DNA from 2 places in the Vreelandella aquamarina genome. Region 1 is predicted to be linked to the other one. Evidence: riboswitches for the same ligand, from Rfam matches in the RefSeq annotation. Region 1 holds a riboswitch; the other holds the start of a gene.

What was found. A riboswitch is a leader RNA that binds a small molecule or an ion and turns the genes downstream of it on or off. The one in region 1 is predicted to bind thiamine pyrophosphate.
Region 2: it holds a riboswitch for thiamine pyrophosphate, as region 1 does, so the genes downstream of both, CTT34_RS13315 (SLC5/6 family protein) here and thiM (hydroxyethylthiazole kinase) in region 1, are expected to answer to the same signal.

Annotation. Positions count from the first base shown of each region.
Region 1 covers NZ_CP024621.1:212,816-221,590, forward strand. The annotation lists gene CTT34_RS01045 (DMT family transporter) at 1-483, shown strand, start outside; gene CTT34_RS01050 (DODA-type extradiol aromatic ring-opening family dioxygenase) at 487-1,224, opposite strand; gene CTT34_RS01055 (DoxX family protein) at 1,281-1,688, opposite strand; gene CTT34_RS01060 (LysR family transcriptional regulator) at 1,783-2,703, opposite strand; gene thiE (thiamine phosphate synthase) at 2,700-3,314, opposite strand; gene thiM (hydroxyethylthiazole kinase) at 3,304-4,113, opposite strand; TPP riboswitch at 4,138-4,229, opposite strand; gene CTT34_RS01075 (hypothetical protein) at 4,279-4,623, opposite strand; gene CTT34_RS01080 (DUF2237 family protein) at 4,749-5,123, opposite strand; gene gloA (lactoylglutathione lyase) at 5,329-5,862, shown strand; gene CTT34_RS01090 (DUF6164 family protein) at 5,864-6,229, shown strand; gene CTT34_RS01095 (cupin domain-containing protein) at 6,226-6,900, opposite strand; gene CTT34_RS01100 (metal ABC transporter solute-binding protein, Zn/Mn family) at 7,048-8,229, opposite strand; gene CTT34_RS01105 (metal ABC transporter permease) at 8,272-8,775, opposite strand, start outside.
Region 2 covers NZ_CP024621.1:2,766,670-2,775,444, reverse strand. The annotation lists gene CTT34_RS13330 (CoA-acylating methylmalonate-semialdehyde dehydrogenase) at 1-989, shown strand, start outside; gene CTT34_RS13325 (hypothetical protein) at 1,039-1,728, opposite strand; gene CTT34_RS13320 (peroxidase-related enzyme) at 1,903-2,514, shown strand; TPP riboswitch at 2,559-2,662, shown strand; gene CTT34_RS13315 (SLC5/6 family protein) at 2,652-4,031, shown strand; gene CTT34_RS13310 (sensor domain-containing diguanylate cyclase) at 4,106-5,536, shown strand; gene CTT34_RS13305 (magnesium transporter CorA family protein) at 5,554-6,522, shown strand; gene CTT34_RS13300 (MFS transporter) at 6,519-7,697, opposite strand; gene CTT34_RS13295 (NnrU family protein) at 7,862-8,440, shown strand; gene CTT34_RS13290 (alcohol dehydrogenase catalytic domain-containing protein) at 8,505-8,775, shown strand, end outside.

The DNA.
Region 1 (8,775 bases):
GTGGGGGTGCTGATCGTCGTGCGTCCCGGCGGCGATGCGTTTCAACTGGGCGCGATGATCGTTCTCGCAGCGGCGGTGTTCTATGCTCTGATGATGGTGACGGCGCGACGTTATGGTGCCAACGAGCATCTGTGGGCGATGGTGTTCTATATGACCATGGTGCCGCTGGCAGTCACCGCGGTGAGCCTGCCGTGGGTATGGCAAACGCCACAGCCATGGCATTGGCTCGGATTTTTGGTATCGGGCGTGTTGGGAGTGGGGGCGACGGCGTTTATTACCTTGGCTTTTCGCTATGCGCCTGCCGCCATTGCCGCGCCCTTTGATTACACCGCCATGCTGTGGGCGGTGCTGTTGGGCTGGTGGTTCTGGGGAGAATTGCCGGACCTTTGGGTCTGGGTAGGCAGTGCGCTGATTATGCTAAGTGGTTTGGCCATTGCTTATCATGACCGACGCACCACCTTGAAACGCCGCCCCACGGCGTAGACGTTAGGCAAACTGATAGGCATCCATCGCTAGCACGCCGTGCTCGACGCTATGGTGTCGTTGTGTTGCGCGGCCGCCCGCCCCCATCGCCACCAACAGCGGCTGAAAGTGCTCCGGTGTGGGGTGATTGCGCTGGGCATCGGGCGCGTTTTGCCAGTGGACGAGCGCGTCGCGATCATCCTCTCGCAGCCGTGCATGCACCCACTCGGCGAAACGGTCGACCCAGGTCGGCACCTGGCTACCTTGAGGCTGTAGCTCGTAGAGGTTATGGGTCAAGCTGCCCGAACCGATCACCAGTATCCCTTCTTGGCGCAGCGGCGCTAGCTGTTCACCTAACGTTAGCAACGCCTCAGCTCCCCAGCGGCTGGGTAGTGAGAGCGATACCACTGGTACGTCGGCGTCAGGATACATCAGTGACAGCGGCACCCAGGCCCCATGATCCAGACCGCGCTCCACCTCTGTGGCCCCTAGTTGCTCGGCCAGTCGGCTTGCCAAGGCGGGGTCACCGGGCGCTGGGTACTGCACGGCAAACAGCGCGTCGGGAAAACCGCCAAAATCATGGAGGGTCGCAGGCGCGGCGCTGCGGCTGACCTGTAGGTGGTCCGTCTCCCAATGTGCAGAGACCACCAAAACGGCTTTGGGGCGAAGGTGGCGGCCCAGTGCCCGTAAGAAGTGATGGGCAGGGGTGGGGATGAGGGCCAGCATGGGAGAGCCGTGGGAGATGAAGAGACTCGGTAACATGGAACGCACTCCAGTCGATTGGCCTGCCGAGACGAGGGGCTCGGCAGGCCATTGGATCATGCCAGTCGGCGGCTGATGACGAGGCTACCGCTGCCTAGGCCTGCCTGTACCAGGAGAGCCACGGCCCAGAACACTGGGAACTCCCAGCCGCCGCCGGGGTTGGAGAATACCCAGCCGTTACCCAGGTGTACCCAGGCGGCGCCGAGCAGCACCGGCACTAGCGCAAGGCTCACCCAGCGGGTGTATAAGCCCAGTACCAAAGCCAGGCCGCCGCCGACTTCGGCCGCAATGGTCAAGTAAGCCATGAAACCGGGCAGGCCGAGCGATTCGAAGTAGCCCACCGTGCCAGGAAGCGTAAACACGAACACTTTCATTAAGCCGTGGGCCAGGGCCATCACGCCCAGGCTAATGCGCAGTAAGGCGGTGGCATGGAGGGTTGCAGCAGGGGTCGTTAAGGTTGTCATAGCTCTCTCTCTCGCTGTGTGTGTGCATCACCGTGGATGCGATGAGACAACTGTACGTCAGCAGAGCGAGATGATAATCCCGCCGATTGGCACTTCACTGTTGCGAAATGCGCGACAATCCTAGTCCCTGTTCCCATACCGGTGGGTCTCCCCAGGCATCGGCCAACTGGTCGATGAAGCGCGTCACCTTGGCGGGCAGAAAGCGCCGCGCGGGGTAGATGGCGTGTATGTCTAGGTAGGTCGGCGGAAGGTCTAACAGAAGCGGCACCAAGTGCCCCCGTTGGATGCTCTCATGAATCAGAAAGCTGGGCTGCTGGGCAATGCCTAACCCCGCTTCGGCGGCATACGTCAGCATGTCGCCATTATTGCTCTCTAGTGGCCCCGTGACGCTGACGTGCTGCTGATTGAAGCGCCAGTCGCCGCTGTTCTGCCCGCTGCGATAGCGCAGGCAGTGGTGCTGGGTCAGATCCTCGATGCGCTGAGGGGTGCCATGCTGTGCCAAGTAGCCGGGGGACGCGCACAGCACCAGCTGGCAGCGGGTCAGACGCTTGGCGATCAGGCTGGAATCCGGCAGGCTGCCGATGCGAATCGCGACATCGTAGCCCTCTTCCAGCAAATCCACGCGACGGTCGTTCAGGTCCAAGCGTACGTCTAACGCCGGGTGTGCCTGCATGAAGTGCGCTACCTGTGGGGCAAGGTAGCGGGTACCAAAACTCATCGGACCATTGATGCGCAGGCGTCCACTGACGGTGCTGGTGCCGCTACCGACATCGGCAGCGGCCTCGTCCAAGGCCAGCAGAATGGCTTGAGCGCGAGCCAGATAGCGCTCTCCGGCATCGGTGAGATGCAGCCGCCGAGTCGTTCGCTGAATCAAGCGAGCGCCCAGCGTCTCCTCCAGCGCCATGACCTGCCGCGAGACGCGTGTGCGTGAGAGGTCCAAGGCCTCGGCGGCACGGGTGTAGCTGCCGAGCTCGGCCACTTTGACGAAGGCGGTGAGCTGATCGAGCTGGCTCATGGGGCGCGAAACGCCAGCGCCGCCTGATAAGGGTCAGGCTGGCCGCAGATGGCGGAAATCACCGCTAAACCGTTGGCACCGGCGGCCCTGACTTGGGCGGCGTGCTGCGCCTTCAAGCCGCCGATCGCCACGTTGGGCAGCGGGCAGGCGCAGACGAGTTCGGCCAAACCATCGAAGCCTATCGGCTGAGCGTGATCCTGCTTGCTGGCGGTGGCGAAAATGGGGCCTAGCCCGACATAGTCCAACAGCGCGATGGGCGCGTTACGAAGCTGCGCGACGGTGTTGATCGACAGCCCCAAAATGGCATGCGGTCCCAGCACCTCACGCGCCTCTTGTACGGCGGTATCGCTTTGCCCGACGTGCAGGCCATCGGCGCCGCTGGCGATGGCCACGGCTAGCCGGTCGTTGATGATCAGCGGCACGCTGGTGCCCGCCAGCAGCGCTTTGAGCCGCTTGGCTTGGGCGACCATCGCCGCATCACTGGCGTGTTTGTCGCGCAGCTGTACCACGGTGACACCGCCTTTGACGGCGGCCTCCACCGTCGCCTCAAGGCCAGTGTCCGCGCACAGGGTGGCATCGGTGACTAGATAGAGCGAGAGATCACACTGCATGGAGCGCCTCCACCTGGCTGAGCGACGAGAGATCATCCGGGGTGAGCTGGTACAGAGCATCCAAGAGGGCAACCTGAAAGCTGCCCGGCCCATCGGCCCGTTGGCCAGCACGATGCCCGGCGATGCTAAAGCACGCCAGGGCGGCCAGCGTTGCCGTCAGCGGGTGCTCGCGGTTAGCGGCGACGAACCCGGCCACCAGCGCACTCAATCCACAGCCCAGCGTCGTGACGCGGGGCATCATCGGGTGGCCCCCGGTCAGCCGGAAATGGTGGGTACCGTCGGTCAAAAAGTCGGTCTCGCCGGTCATGGCGACGATGCAGTGCTGCCGTTGCGCGAGCGATATGGCTGCTTGAGCGGCGTCATCGGTGGATGCCGTTGCATCGACTCCGCGTCCTTGGCTTGCCAAGCCGGTGAGCGCCATCACTTCAGAGGCATTGGCGCGAATGACGCTGGGCCGGTGGGGCAGCAGCGCCTGGCACACCTGCTGGCGAAAGGCGGTTGCCCCGACCGCCACCGGGTCTAGCACCCACGGCGTTTGGCTTGCGTTGGCCGTGCGAGCCGCCAGCTGCATCGATTCGGCCCAGGGCGTAGAGAGCGTGCCGATATTGATAGAAAGCGCACCTGCCAGCGCGGTAAATTCGGCGACCTCTTCGGGGGCGTGCAGCATCGCGGGCGATGCCCCCGTGGCCAGCAGCAGGTTGGCCGTGCTGTTCATGGCCACGTAATTGGTCATGCAGTGGACGAGCGGCGTGGTTTCGCGCAGAGCGGCGAGCATATCGCCAAGCGGGGGGTAGGTCATAGTATCCTCCCGGCCAGGGAGGTGGTGAGAGGCACCACGACTCCCTACGCCGGCGTTATCCGGTTCAGGTTCGAAGGGTGCTTCTCAGCCGCTGGGCGGCGCCCCTGTCGTTGGTGGCTACTATCCTAGCCTTGGACGGAGCTGTAAAGCCCCGCCGGAAGAGACTTAACGAAACGCGATGCGCGTGCCGTAGGTAAGCATTTCATCAGGGGTGATGGCACGGCCCGACACGCCAATCATCTCATCGCCGCACTGGTCGGCGAAAGTCAGCACGCCGTGGGTCAGACCGAGCTGGCCCAGGGTGTCACGGATTTCACCGGTTCCCAAAAAGGTACTGACGCGGCCTTCGGCGTCGCTCAGGTCCGATACACCGTTGGCATGGTGAAAGCGCACCTTGTAGATACCGTCCATGGACTCGACTTCGACAATGGGGGAAAAGCCGTTTTGAATCGCATGGCTCAGCTGCTTCAGAGTCAGGCGATCGCCAAGGGTCATATCGATGGCTGTCATGACGCTCTCCTATCTGACGCCATTCGCAGGGCATCACGGTTGAATTTGTAAAACTGTCGAGATAGAAGTGTAGAAGGTCTGCATCGTTTTTCCAGGCGCATTCGATCAGAGCGCGTGCCGAGAGGTCAGTGCACGGCATCCAGCGCGTGTTGCTGAAGTTTGGTCAGAGGGATGATCTCCAGCGTGCGCTCGTTCGTGCCCGAGAGAATCACCGGTGGTGCAAGCCCCACTTGGGCTGCTTCGGCCCAGCGGTGGGCGCACAGGCACCAGCGGTCGCCGGGCTTCAAGCCGGGAAAGCCGAAGGCCGGGCGCGGGGTTACCAGATCGTTACCTTGAGCCTTGGAGAAAGCCAGAAACTCCTCGGTCACCATGGCGCACACCGAATGGATGCCGACATCGTCAGGCCCGACGCGACAAAAGCCGTCGCGGTAGAAGCCGGTTTTTGGGGCATGGCAGCAGGGCGTGAGTGGCTCACCCAGTACGTTTCGATCACGGGACATAGAGACTCCTTCGGGCCGGGCTGGAATTCCAAGCGCCTTGCCCTCATAACTAGACATTAAACGCGCCATCGCACGTTATGACCGATGCGCTGGAGCGATGGTCAAATGGCGGGCGCTTAGCAGCCTAAGCCTTGTACAAAGTACTACGTTCGTCAAAGAATTTGCACCGTATCCACGAAAGCGTCACCCCCATAAGGAGAGTCTCATGTCGTATCAAGGTGAACAGCATCCAGGTGTTGCCCCAGTCGCCCCGCAAACACAGGGTTTTCGCTTAAACCACACCATGCTGCGGGTCAAAGACCCCGAGCGCGCGCTGGCGTTCTACTCCAAGGTGTTTGGAATGCAGGTACTGCGGCGCTTGGACTTCGAGGAGATGCAGTTCTCGCTCTACTTCCTGGCTAACGTAGAGGCCGGTGATAGCGTGCCGGAAGAGACCCAAGCGCGCACCGCGTGGACCTTTAGCCAGAAAGGTCTATTGGAGCTGACCCACAACTGGGGTACCGAAAACGAGCAGGACTTTGCCTACCATGACGGCAATGCAGAGCCGCAGGGCTTCGGGCATATCTGTTTTAGCGTACCGGATTTGGAAGCCGCGCAGGCGTGGTTCGATGAGCATGACGTGACCTTCGTCAAGCGCGCCGACCAGGGCAAGATGAAGGACGTGATCTTCGTCAAGGACGCCGACGGCTACTGGATCGAAGTGATTCAAGCAGACCGTATGGCCGCCATGGGCGATTGATATGGCGCATCTGCTGTTTCGGTTGCGTCACGTGACCGACGAAGAGGCCATGGAGGTTCGCCAGCTGCTGGAGGCGCATGGTTTCGATGTGTACGAAACCCAGGCGGGCTTTTTTCGCCTGGGAGTCGATGCCATTTGGCTGCGCAACCCTGCCCAGCGAGACGATGCCGAAACGGTGCTGGCGCACTATCAGGCCGAGCGGCAAGCAAAGGCGCGCAAAGCGCATGAAAACGCGTTGGCCCGCGATGAGGCGCCGACGTTGTGGCGACGTTTCGTGGCGCACCCGCTGCAGGTCACGCTAGTGATCGTTGCGGTGCTCATGATCGCTCTGCTCACCCTGCTGCCGTTTATTGGGCTAGCTCGCTAGTCGTCAGAAGCGTCAGACAGATGCCCGCGCTTGACGTACATCATTACCCCGGCCTGGCCTGCGCGAAGCCGTGGCGCAGCCCCCGGCGGGTAGCGGCACCAGCTCCCTTCCGGGTACTCGGTGTCCGCATCGCACAGCGACCCTTCCAGCACGAACAGCTCCAATCCGCCCGGTAGGGCAGGATAGTCGGTGACGATGTCACGCTCCCAGCGCTCCAGGCTGATACGCTCGCTTTGATAGGTATGCAGCATTTTGTACGTGATGCCGGGCCGACGATCAGGCTGCCAGGGCAAACGGTGGGCGGGAATGGCGAGTTGGAGCAGATCGTTCTCATCGAACTGGTGGAGCTTCACGAGAATCAGCGCGCCCTCATCGCCAATGTGGGGCGTATGGCCCGTGCCGATGGGGTTGCGCAGGTAGCTGCCCGCCGGGTAGCGGCCATGTTCGTCGGCAAACACGCCCTCGAGCACGAGAATCTCTTCACCGCCGCCGTGGGTGTGGCGGCTGAACTGACTATTTGGCGCATAGCGTACCAGGCTCGTGGCGCGGGCCACCTCATCGCCAATGCGGTCCAGCATCATTCGTTCTACGCCTGCGCTGGGCGAGGCGACCCAGCGATACTGCTCCGGCGTGACAAAGGCAAAGTGGCTAAAGTCGGCGTTTAGGCGCATGGTAGTGGCTCTTTGCAGGGGTTTAAACAACGTTAGCGGCGCATGGTGGAGCCAGTCTCCCCATCCTCACGACAAAATGCAACGCAAAAAAATACCGCCTGGCGCAGGCGGTATTCGATTCTTTACGGCACGTCTTTACGACATGGCTCAGTGATCATGACCATGATCGTCGTGGTCGTGGTCGTGGTCGTGGTCGTGGTCGTGGTCGTGGTCGTGGTCGTGGTCGTGGTCGTGGTCGTGGTCGTGGTCGTGGTCGTGGTCGTCATGACCAGGATCATCATGACCCGGCGCTGCCAGAGCATCGTGGAGCACCTGGGCGTTGTGGCGCATCATGCCCAGGTAGGTGTTGGCATCGCCTTCACTGGCCAGCGCATCCGCGTACAGCGTGCCGGCGATGGGAAGGCCAGTCTCTTCTGCCAACTGCGTAATGATTGCCTGGTTGGTCATGTTCTCGTGGAACAGCGCCTGTACGTTCTCTTGCTCGATCACATCGATCAGGGCGGCCATGCTGGCACCGCTGGGATCGGCTTCGGTCGAGAGACCGACCGGCGAGAGGAAATTCACGCCGTAGGCGCTGGAGAAGTAGCCAAACGAATCGTGCCCGGTGATCACGCTGGCCGACGCAGGAATCTCGCTGAGCAGCTCACGAATCTCGGCATCAACGCTATCCAGCTCTGCCAGGTAGCGCTCGGCATTGGCTTGGTAGCTCTGCGCGTTGGCACCATCGGCCTCGATCAGGCCATCACGAATATTGGTGACGTAGACCCTCGCCTGCTGCAGATCTTGCCATGCATGAGGGTCGTCATCGCCATGGGCGTGCTCGCTGTGATCGTCCTCTGCATGCTCGTCGTGATGCGCGTCATCACCATGCTCGTCATGATGCGCCTCATGAGCGTGCGCGTCGTGGTCGTGGTCGTGGTCGTGTTCATCGTGCGCTTCATGATCGTCGTGGTCACCATGCCCGTGTTCGTCATGCGCTGCGAACGCGCGTGGGGCGATGCCATCCGTCGCCGTCACCAGCGCGCCGCGGTAGTCGCTGGAGTCGATCAGCCGCTCCATCCAGCCTTCGAACAGCAGGCCGTTGAAAACCACCAAATCGGCGCCGGCCAGCGCGCGGGCATCGCCAGGGCTCGGGGAGTAAACGTGGGCATCGCCATCCGGACCGACCAGGGAGCTGACGTCCACATGCTCTCCACCGACGTTCTCGACCATATCCGCCAAGATGGAGAAACTGGTGACGACCTGAACCCGCTCGTTCGCCATGGCTGCGGGCAGTGCCAACATGGCCGAGACGCCGACTAACCAGCGCGATGAAGAGATAAGCGACATAACATGCTCCTGATGATGAAATAAACGTGAGACGATCATCCGCTAATGCGACTGCTCCATCGCCAGCGGCGTGGTTTTACGCCGTAACTTCGCGGCCAAGCTGTGGTAGCGGCCAAACAGCGCCGAGAACAAGTACGCTCCCCCGGCCAGTAAGATAATGCTCGGGCCAGATGGCGTGTCCAAATGGAACGACAGCAGCAGCCCGCCGGTACTGGCCAGCATCGCTAACACCACGGCGATGCCCATCAAGCCTTCTAACCGCTTGCTCCAAAACCGCGCTGCCGTGGCGGGCAACATCATTAAGCCAACGGCCATCAGCGTGCCCAGGGTTTGGAAGCCCGCCGTTAAGTTCAGTACCAGCAGCCCTAAAAAGACGCTATGTACCCAACCGCTGCGGCGGTTTTGGCCGCGTAGAAACAGCGGGTCTAAACACTCCACCACCAAGGCGCGGAAAATAACCGCCAGGGTGATGACGATCAGCGTGCTGATCGAGGCGATCAGCAGCAGCGCCGTGGAGTTAATCGCCAAAATGGAGCCGAACAGCAC
Region 2 (8,775 bases), 1.3 Mb from region 1:
ACACCTTCGTGTTGAAGCCCTCCGAGCAGGACCCCAGCTCGACCATGCGGCTCGTAGAGCTGGCGCACGAAGCAGGTATTCCTGCCGGGGTTTTGAACGTGGTCCACGGTGGGCCGGATGTCGCTAACCAAATTGCCGACCATCAGGATATCAAGGCACTGTCGTTCATCGGTTCGACCCATGTGGGGTCACTGCTGTACAACCGCGCTGCCGCCGCAGGTAAGCGCATGCAGGCCATGATGGGCGCAAAAAACCACTGTGTCGTCATGCCGGATGCCAACCGTAGTCAAGCCATCGATAGCCTGCTGGGCTCTGCTTTTGGTGCCGCCGGTCAGCGCTGCATGGCGAACTCGGTGGTCGTGCTGGTGGGAGAGGCGCGCGAGTGGATCAAAGATATCGAAGCCGGTGCGCGCAGTATGACCGTGGGGCCGGGTACTCAGCGTGAAGCGGACCTAGGGCCGCTGGTATCGCCACAGGCCAAGGCCCGCGTCGAGCGCTTGATTAGCGCAGGCGAAGCAGAGGGCGCCACGCTGCTGGTGGATGGTCGCGGCTACACGGTCGACGGCTACCCGGATGGTAACTTCGTCGGACCGACTCTGTTTTCCGATGTGACGGCAGACATGACGATCTATCGCGAGGAAATTTTTGGCCCGGTGCTGTGCGTTGTCAACGTCGAGACGCTGGACGACGCCATCGCGTTCATTAATGCCAACCCAAATGGCAACGGCACCTCGATCTTCACCAACTCGGGCTGGGTAGCACGGCGCTTCGAGACCGACATCGACGTGGGCCAAATCGGTATCAACGTGCCGATTCCAGTGCCGGTGGCTTATTTCAGCTTTACCGGCTCTCGGGCCTCGAAACTGGGTGACTTGGGGCCCAACGGTAAGCAGGCGATTGCCTTCTGGACCCAAACCAAAACGGTCACTGCCCGCTGGTTCGAGCCGGAAAACGTCTCAAGCGGTATCAACAGCACGATTTCGCTATAGCGCGCCCTGGGCGCAGTAAAGCGCCTCCTCGGCCGAGGAGGCGCGCAGCTCAATAACGTTCGAACAGCGGCAGGCTTTCCGAGAGCAGTTGGGCGATGGGACCCAGCTGACTTTCGTGAAGGACTAGCAAATAAGGCGCGTCCTGCTCCTCGCTGATGGGCACCAGCAGCGCAAACTCGCCCTCCTCCAAATGAAACTCATGGATCTCGCGAGGGCCGTGGGGGGTGTCGCACTGGGAGCAGCGGTAGGTGTCATCTTCGCCGTAAACCAAGCGGTGGTACATCTTGAACAGCGTGTAGAGGGCGAGCCCACCTTCGAACGCGGGCCAACGGGCCGGCGTTTCGCGGATGTCGTCGGTCAGTGCGTTGCCATCTGCTTCGGCATCGGCAATGGCGTCGGCTAGCGGCTCGGCCAGGATGGCGGTTTGATCTGCGGGCAACGGTGCGTTTTTCTCGGCAGCCGTAGCGAAGCGCGTCACGGCGGCATCGAAATCTGTCAGGCTGTGCAGGGTAAAGTCGGCGTGCTGCAGGTCGGCGGGTTCGAAGCCACCGTTCTCCCAGCCGTGAATCACACGAAGCGTTACCTGACCTCGCTTCATGGGGCGGGCCAGCAGGGTGTGAAGCATGACGCGGATATGCAACTGACGCTCATCCGTATCGTTTTCGAACGCACGGTAAGGGTCGGCGAACAGTTCATGCAAACGCCCTGGCGTGTGCTCTTTTGCTTCGGAGTATGACATGGTGGTTTCCCTGTTAGTACACCGCTTGGCTAATAGCGTACGGCTCTTATGACATTAAATCATTAAGAGTATGGCGAGCGTTAAGGCGTATTGAAAGACTCTTTAGTTAGCAATTTGTTACGAGTAAACGCCATTCAGCAGTTAGGCGCCACGTTACAAAAAACAGGAGTGCGTATGTCTGTCTCGATAAGTCGATTTACACTTCCTGAGACGCTAGAAGAAGTTCCCGAGGATATCCGGGAAGCCATGTTAGCGGTGCAGGAAAAAGCGGGCTTCGTACCCAACGTATTTCTCATGCTCGCGCATCGTCCCCAGGAGTTCCGTGCTTTTTTTGCCTATCACGATGCGTTGATGGACCGGGCGTCCGATACGCTGACGAAAGCGGAAAAAGAGATGATCGTCGTGGCCACCAGTGCCCGTAATCGCTGTTTGTACTGCGTTGTCGCCCATGGCGCGCTGGTGCGTATTTATAGTAAAGACCCTTTGCTGGCGGACAATATCGCCATTAATCATCGCGTGGCGGGACTCAGCGAGCGTCATCGGTTGATGCTCGATTTTGCGCTGCATAGCGCCATCGAGCTGGGGGAGTTTTCAACCGAGTGGCAAATGCGCCTGGAAACCGTTGGGTTTACCTTGGACGACTGTTGGGACATTGGTGCCATTGCGGCCTTTTTCGGCATGTCCAACCGCTTGGTGACGCTGGCGGGAACGCCGCCCAACGCCGAGTTCTATACGATGGGGCGCGTCCCCAAACAGCCGGAGGAGAGTGCTCGGCAGACCACCTGAGACTTTACTAATGCGCTAGTTTGATTGAGGATGTCGCCTCCATTCACTGTCGCCAGGGGAGCCCCATCGGGGCTGAGAATGCGCGTAACGCAGACCCTGGAACCTGATCCGGTTCGTACCGGCGGAGGAAGCGCGACATGCCTTACCTAACGTCTCTCGTATTAGGCGCAGCGTTGTGCTGCTTTGCTTTTTTGGGCCTTCGGGCCCGCTTTGGTGGCGGTTCGTTGGATGACTATGTCACCGCCCGCAATTCTCAAACCGCGTCTACCTTGGGGCTCTCCTTTTTGGCCTCGGGTATGGGGGCGTGGATTCTGTTTGCGCCCCCGGAAATTGGCGCGTTCGTGGGCCCCGTAGCGCTGCTGGGCTATGCGCTTGGCTCGGCGCTGCCTTTCATCGTGCTGGGCCTTTATGGCCCCAAAATACGCCAAGCGCTGCCGGAAGGGCGCAGCATCGCCGAGTTTGCTGATACGTGCTACGGCACGGGCGTGCGCCGCTTCGTCGCGCTCGTTTCCGTGGCTTACATGGGCTGCTTCCTGGCTGCTGAACTCACCGCCATCGGGGCGATTACCGCGCTACTCTCCGACGTGCCTCCTGCCGTGGTCATCATCGGGGTGGCGCTCACCACGCTGGTCTACACCGTGATGGGTGGGCTTCGGGCAAGTCTCGCCACCGACCGCTGGCAAGCGTGGCTGCTTTTGGCACTGCTGCTCGCCGTCGCCAGCGTAACGCTCTGGCGACTACCCAATATGCCGAGTGACGCACAACTCCCGTCGCTCCCCATCGGTAGCTCGCTCAGCGTCGCGTTGACGCTGGTGATCGCCGTGACGGCAGCGAACTTGTTTCACCAAGGCTATTGGCAGCGGGTATGGGCGGCCCAAGACGACGCGAGCCTGGGGCGCGGTGCCTGGCTGGGCGGCGGCCTGACCGTTCTGGTCGTCATGGTGATCGGTGGTGTTGGCATCATGGCAGCGATGAGCGGGGTCAGCCTCGGCGAGCCGCCCATGCCGTTTTTTGCGCTGCTTAGCGATGCCCCGGTATGGATCACGCTGCCATCCCTGGTCCTGGCCGTCACGCTGGTCACCTCGAGCGTCGACACTTTACAAAACGGTATTGCGTCACTGTGGGCCAGCGGCCACCGGTCCGAGGCCCTCAACAAAGCGCGCTGGCTCACCGTGGCCATCATGCTGCCCGTGATCGTGATTGCTTTACAGGGGCTGTCGGTGCTGCGGTTGTTTTTGATTGCCGACCTGCTGTGTGCAGCGATCGTGGTGCCGGTGCTGCTGGGCTTGTGGCAACGAATGACACCGACGGCTGCGATCAGCGGTGGGCTAGCGGGGCTAGTAGGCGCCGTGCTGCCTGGCTGGCTGAGTCAAGGTAGCGTCAGCGCGGGAGTATTGGCCGCGACGTTCCCCGGCAGTGTACCGACACTGGGGCCGTTCGTGGGGGCGCTGCTGCTCTCCACGGTGGTGAGCGTGGTGTGGGCCGGGTTGACCCCGCGGCGTATCGCCGTGCGTTAAGTGGGGCGTTGAGCAGAAAATTCCGTTTCACGGTATGCTGTTAGGGGACTGATGACCACTTAGGTGTGATCGCCATGAGCCACCTGTTACCCCCTAACGAAACCGCCCGTTTGGCTGCGCTTAACGAGCTGGACCTGCTGGATACGCCGAACGAGCCCGTTTTCGATCGCATCACGCGGTTGGTCACCGTGCTGCTCGGCGTTCCTAAGTCCACCATCAGCTTGATCGATACCGACCGTCAGTGGTTCAAGTCGCAAGTAGGCATGGAGTTCTCCGAGAGCCCCCGGGACATGGCATTTTGCGCCTATACCGTGCTGGAGGACGAACCGCTGGTGGTCGAAGACGCTCAGAGTGACGAGCGCTTCGCTACCAATCCCATCGTGACGAAACCCGGCGGCATCCGTTTTTATGCCGGGATACCGTTGCGCAACTCCCATGGTCTAGTGCTTGGATCGCTGTGTGCGATGGATACGCAGCCGCGCCAGTTGACTCCTCAGGAACAAGCTGCGATGCAGGATTTGGCCGATATCGTGATCGGCGAAATTCATCTGCGCGAGCGGCTCATCAACGAGCAGAAAATTCGCGCCGCCACTCAGCAGTCGCTCACGGCGCTTCATCAAAGTCTTGAACAGCGTATTGAGCAGCGCACGCGTGAGCTCAATTTGGTGATCGAGTCTGCCTACGACGCCTACCTGAGCATCGATGCGCAGGGGCGCGTGTTGGACTGGAACCGGGCCGCCGAAAGCATGTTCGGCTGGAGCCGCAAAGACGCGTTGACGCGCCCACTCACCTCGCTCATGTTCCCACAGGGGCTGACCTGTGACGACGCCGCGATGCCCTTGACCTGCGACGCCATACGACGAGACGGGGTTCGCTTGCCGGTCGAGGTGCGGCTAAAGAGCTTTGAAGTGAATGGCCGCCCGCGCCGCAGCGTCTTCATCCACGACATTACCGAACGCCAGCAGCTTGAGCGTCTGCGTGACCAGCAGGCCCGAGAGGACGTACTGACGCGCTTGCCCAATCGTCGCGCCCTGGATGAGCGGCTTCCCGAAGCGATGGCGCGGGTACGTCGTACCCTGGCGCCGCTTGTCGTGCTGTTTCTGGACCTCGACGGGTTCAAGCGCATCAACGACCAGCACGGCCACGGCATGGGCGATGAGCTGCTGCGTGAGGTCGCGCAGCGCCTTCAGAACGCCGTCCGCGAGACGGACTTCATTGCCCGTTGGGCGGGAGATGAGTTCGTCGTACTGCTCGAAGGGGTGACTACCGAGGCTCTTGAACCGTTGGCAAACAAGCTGATTCAGGTGATCGAAGAGCCGCTACACGTGGGGAGTGCCACGCTGCGAGTGAGCACCAGCATTGGCGTGGCGCTGTTCGTGCCCAACGCGGCTGAGACGCCACAGGAGCTGCTGAAACGTGCCGATGACGCCATGTATAACGCCAAACGCGCAGGTAAAGCGCGTGTCGCGTTGGCGCGTCCGGCGGATACCCCCAACCCTCTTTAACGAACCCAGGGACGCGTATGATTCGTTGTTTATTGACCACCCCAGAAGGCGATGTGCGTGAGGGCGATTTGAGCCTGATGGACGAGTGGAAACGCATGCCCACGGCACATCTGTGGGTCGATATGAAAGGCGAGAGCGAAACGCAGGAGCGTGACGTGCTAGAGCGTTTCGATTGCCACCCCATGGCGATCCAAGATGCTCATAAAGAGCGCCACCCCCCAAAGATCGAAGAGTTCGACAATCACACGCTGATCATCTATCGCGGTATTTCGTCGTTCGATGCCCAGCTCAATTTCGTGCCCCAGCAGGTCTGTTTCTTTGTTGGCGAGCGTTTTCTGGTCACGCTGCACCCCGGCGAGGCGCTCAGTATCGAGCGTTTATTCAATGAGCACGGCAAAGCCCTGCTGGCCCAATCGCCCGAGCAGGTCGCGTTAAGAGTGATGTATACCTCTGCGGGCTTTTACATCGACAGCTTGCTGGAGTTCGAGACGGAGTTGAGCGATCTCGAAGATGAGCTGCTGGAGAACGGCAACGATGTGTTGATGCGTAAAATCACCACTTACCGTTCTCGTCTGGTCAAAATGCGCCGCATCTTCAGCTACCACAAAGGCATCACACAAGAGCTGACGGCGTATGATTACGCGCATTTACCCCGAGGCGAAAGCGAAACGCTGCATGCCATTACCGATGTCGAAGAGCGTTTCGAGCGACTCTATACGCTGACGCAGATGTACTACGACATTTGTGGTGATTTGGTCGATGGCTATATCTCCATTTCGTCTCACCAGCTGAACATCACCATGCGCGTATTGACGGTGATTACCGCTATTTTCGTTCCGTTGACGTTTATCGCCGGTATTTACGGCATGAATTTCGAGTACATGCCTGAGCTGAGCTATCAGTACGGCTACTTTTTCGTTTGGGGCGCCATGCTCGGAATTGGTGGGATTCTCATTTGGCTGTTCAAACGGAAAGACTGGTTTTAAAGCCCTTGCCGAACCGTCAACTGCCGCAGACGGTACGCCAGCAGCATCAGCCCCAGTGCAATCAGTAGCCAGAGCGTGGCCAGTAGAATGGGAAACGCCTGGGCCCCCGCCATATCCAACAGTGGCCCGGTCAGTGACGGGATGACCAGCGCACCGCTGCCCGCAGCGGTGAAGATGGCGCCGGTGGTGCGTCCCCGCATGACGATCGACTGGTTGCACAGCGCAAACAGCGTGGGGAAGAAAGCCGAGGCGGATAGGCCAAACAGCAGCGCGCCGACGCTAAGCGGCAGCGCGTTGGCGTGCAGCCCTGCCGCCGCGCTCAACCCCAGCGCCAAGCAGCCGGCAAGCACCTGCCAAGGTGAGCAAACGCGCAGCAGCGGAATCGCCAGCAGACGCCCTGCCGATAGCGCCAGCCAAAACAGCGTTGCCAGCAGCGCCGCCTGCTCGGTGCTCAACCCAGAGAGCGTGCCATACGCGGTAACCCAACCGGCGAACGTAATCTCGATGCCCACATAAACGGAAAACAGCAGCATGAATAGCCCCAGCAGTAGCGGGTCGCGGTGCTTGAGGGCGGCCGCGGTGTCGGGATGAGGGTCGACGGCGGGCATGGACGGGCTGACGAAGCGGGACAGCGGCCACAACATGACCGCCACGCTAGCCGCAACGATCCAAAACGTGAGATGGAACTGCCCGGTGAGCGATAGCGCGGCAATCATGATCAACGGCGTCAGCATGTTGCCGAAACTAAAGCAGAAGTGCAGGGCGCTCACGTTGGGGCCTGCCGCATCTCGATGCAGCCATAGCAGCAGCGTGTTGCCTCCCGCGTTGAGCGATACCTCCGCAAACCCCAGCAGCATGAATAGAAGCGTCAACAGCAGCAAAAGCGGGCTAAGCGGAGCCACGGCTAGCCCAGCCACCGCCAGCACGCCCATCATCACCAGCACGCGGTGGCCGTTGAAGCGGTCCATGAGCAGCCCGGTGACCATCGCGCCGCTCATGTTGCCCACGGCGCGTGCGGTAAACAGCACGGCGATCTGGCTCATGGAGGCACCGCTGACCTCGGCCAGGTGCGGCAGGGCCGGGCCAAGCAGGCCGCCGGTCATGCCAATGGCAATGAACAGCCCAAAATAGGTCCAGGTGAGACGGCGATGGTACGTCGAGGGGAAGTGAAGCATACCGATCCTTGGCGAGGGCAGAGGCACAGTCAGTCGTCTAGCTTGACGGGTTTTGCTCTCCATCACTATTGGCGAAAAGTTGACGCCGCGCCATGTGGTTTGCCAAGGAGTGTGGCATGCTCCCACTCGACCAACGACTTGCAACTCACCGGAGAGTGACCACCATGACCCTCATGATCTTAGGCCTGCTGATCTTTTTAGGCGGGCACTCGGTACGTATCTTTGCGGAATCCTGGCGACAGCAGCAGATCGCTAACCGTGGCCAGAGCACGTGGAAGCTGGCTTACTCCGTGGTGGCCCTCATTGGCCTTGCCATCGCCATATATGGCTACGGTCAAACGCGCCTCGACCCTATCCACCTATGGTTTCCGCCGATGGGCTTACGCCATGCAGTGGCGCTACTGATGCTGCCCGCCTTCATCATGCTGGTGGCGGCGTATGTGCCGGGCAATGCGATCAAAGCCAAACTGGGCCATCCGATGATGCTGGCCGTCAAAATTTGGGCGTTTTCGCACCTGCTTGTGAATGGCCGACTGGGCGATGTGCTCTTCTTTGCTGCGTTTCTCGTCTGGGCAATCTTGGCGTTTAAAGCCGCGAAACAGCGTAGCCGTCAACAGCCCGCTGCACCGGCAACGACCTCGCTGGCGGCTACGCTGGCCACGGTGGCGATCGGCGTAGTGGCGTATGCCCTGTTTGCCTTCTACTTACACCCGGTGCTCATCGGTGTGCCGGTCTTCGGCTAGTCCCTTGAACCTCGCCCGGCGTTTGTTATTGTCGCGGCATATGCACTGAATAAGGAGCCCACCCATGGCCCATACGGATAACAGCGCGGCGATACCGGCCACGATGTCGGCGATGCTTTTGACCGGCCACGGTGATGTAGACGTTCTGCAGTACCGCCAAGACGTGCCCACGCCACAACCTGGCCCCGGCCAGGTGTTGGTGCAGGTCACGGCCACGGCGAAAAACAACACCGACCGCAAAGCACGCGAAGGGCTATACCCCACCAAAGGGAAAGAGGACGTCACTTCGTTTGCCATGGGCGGCTCCCCAACGCTGACGTTCCCTCGCATACAGG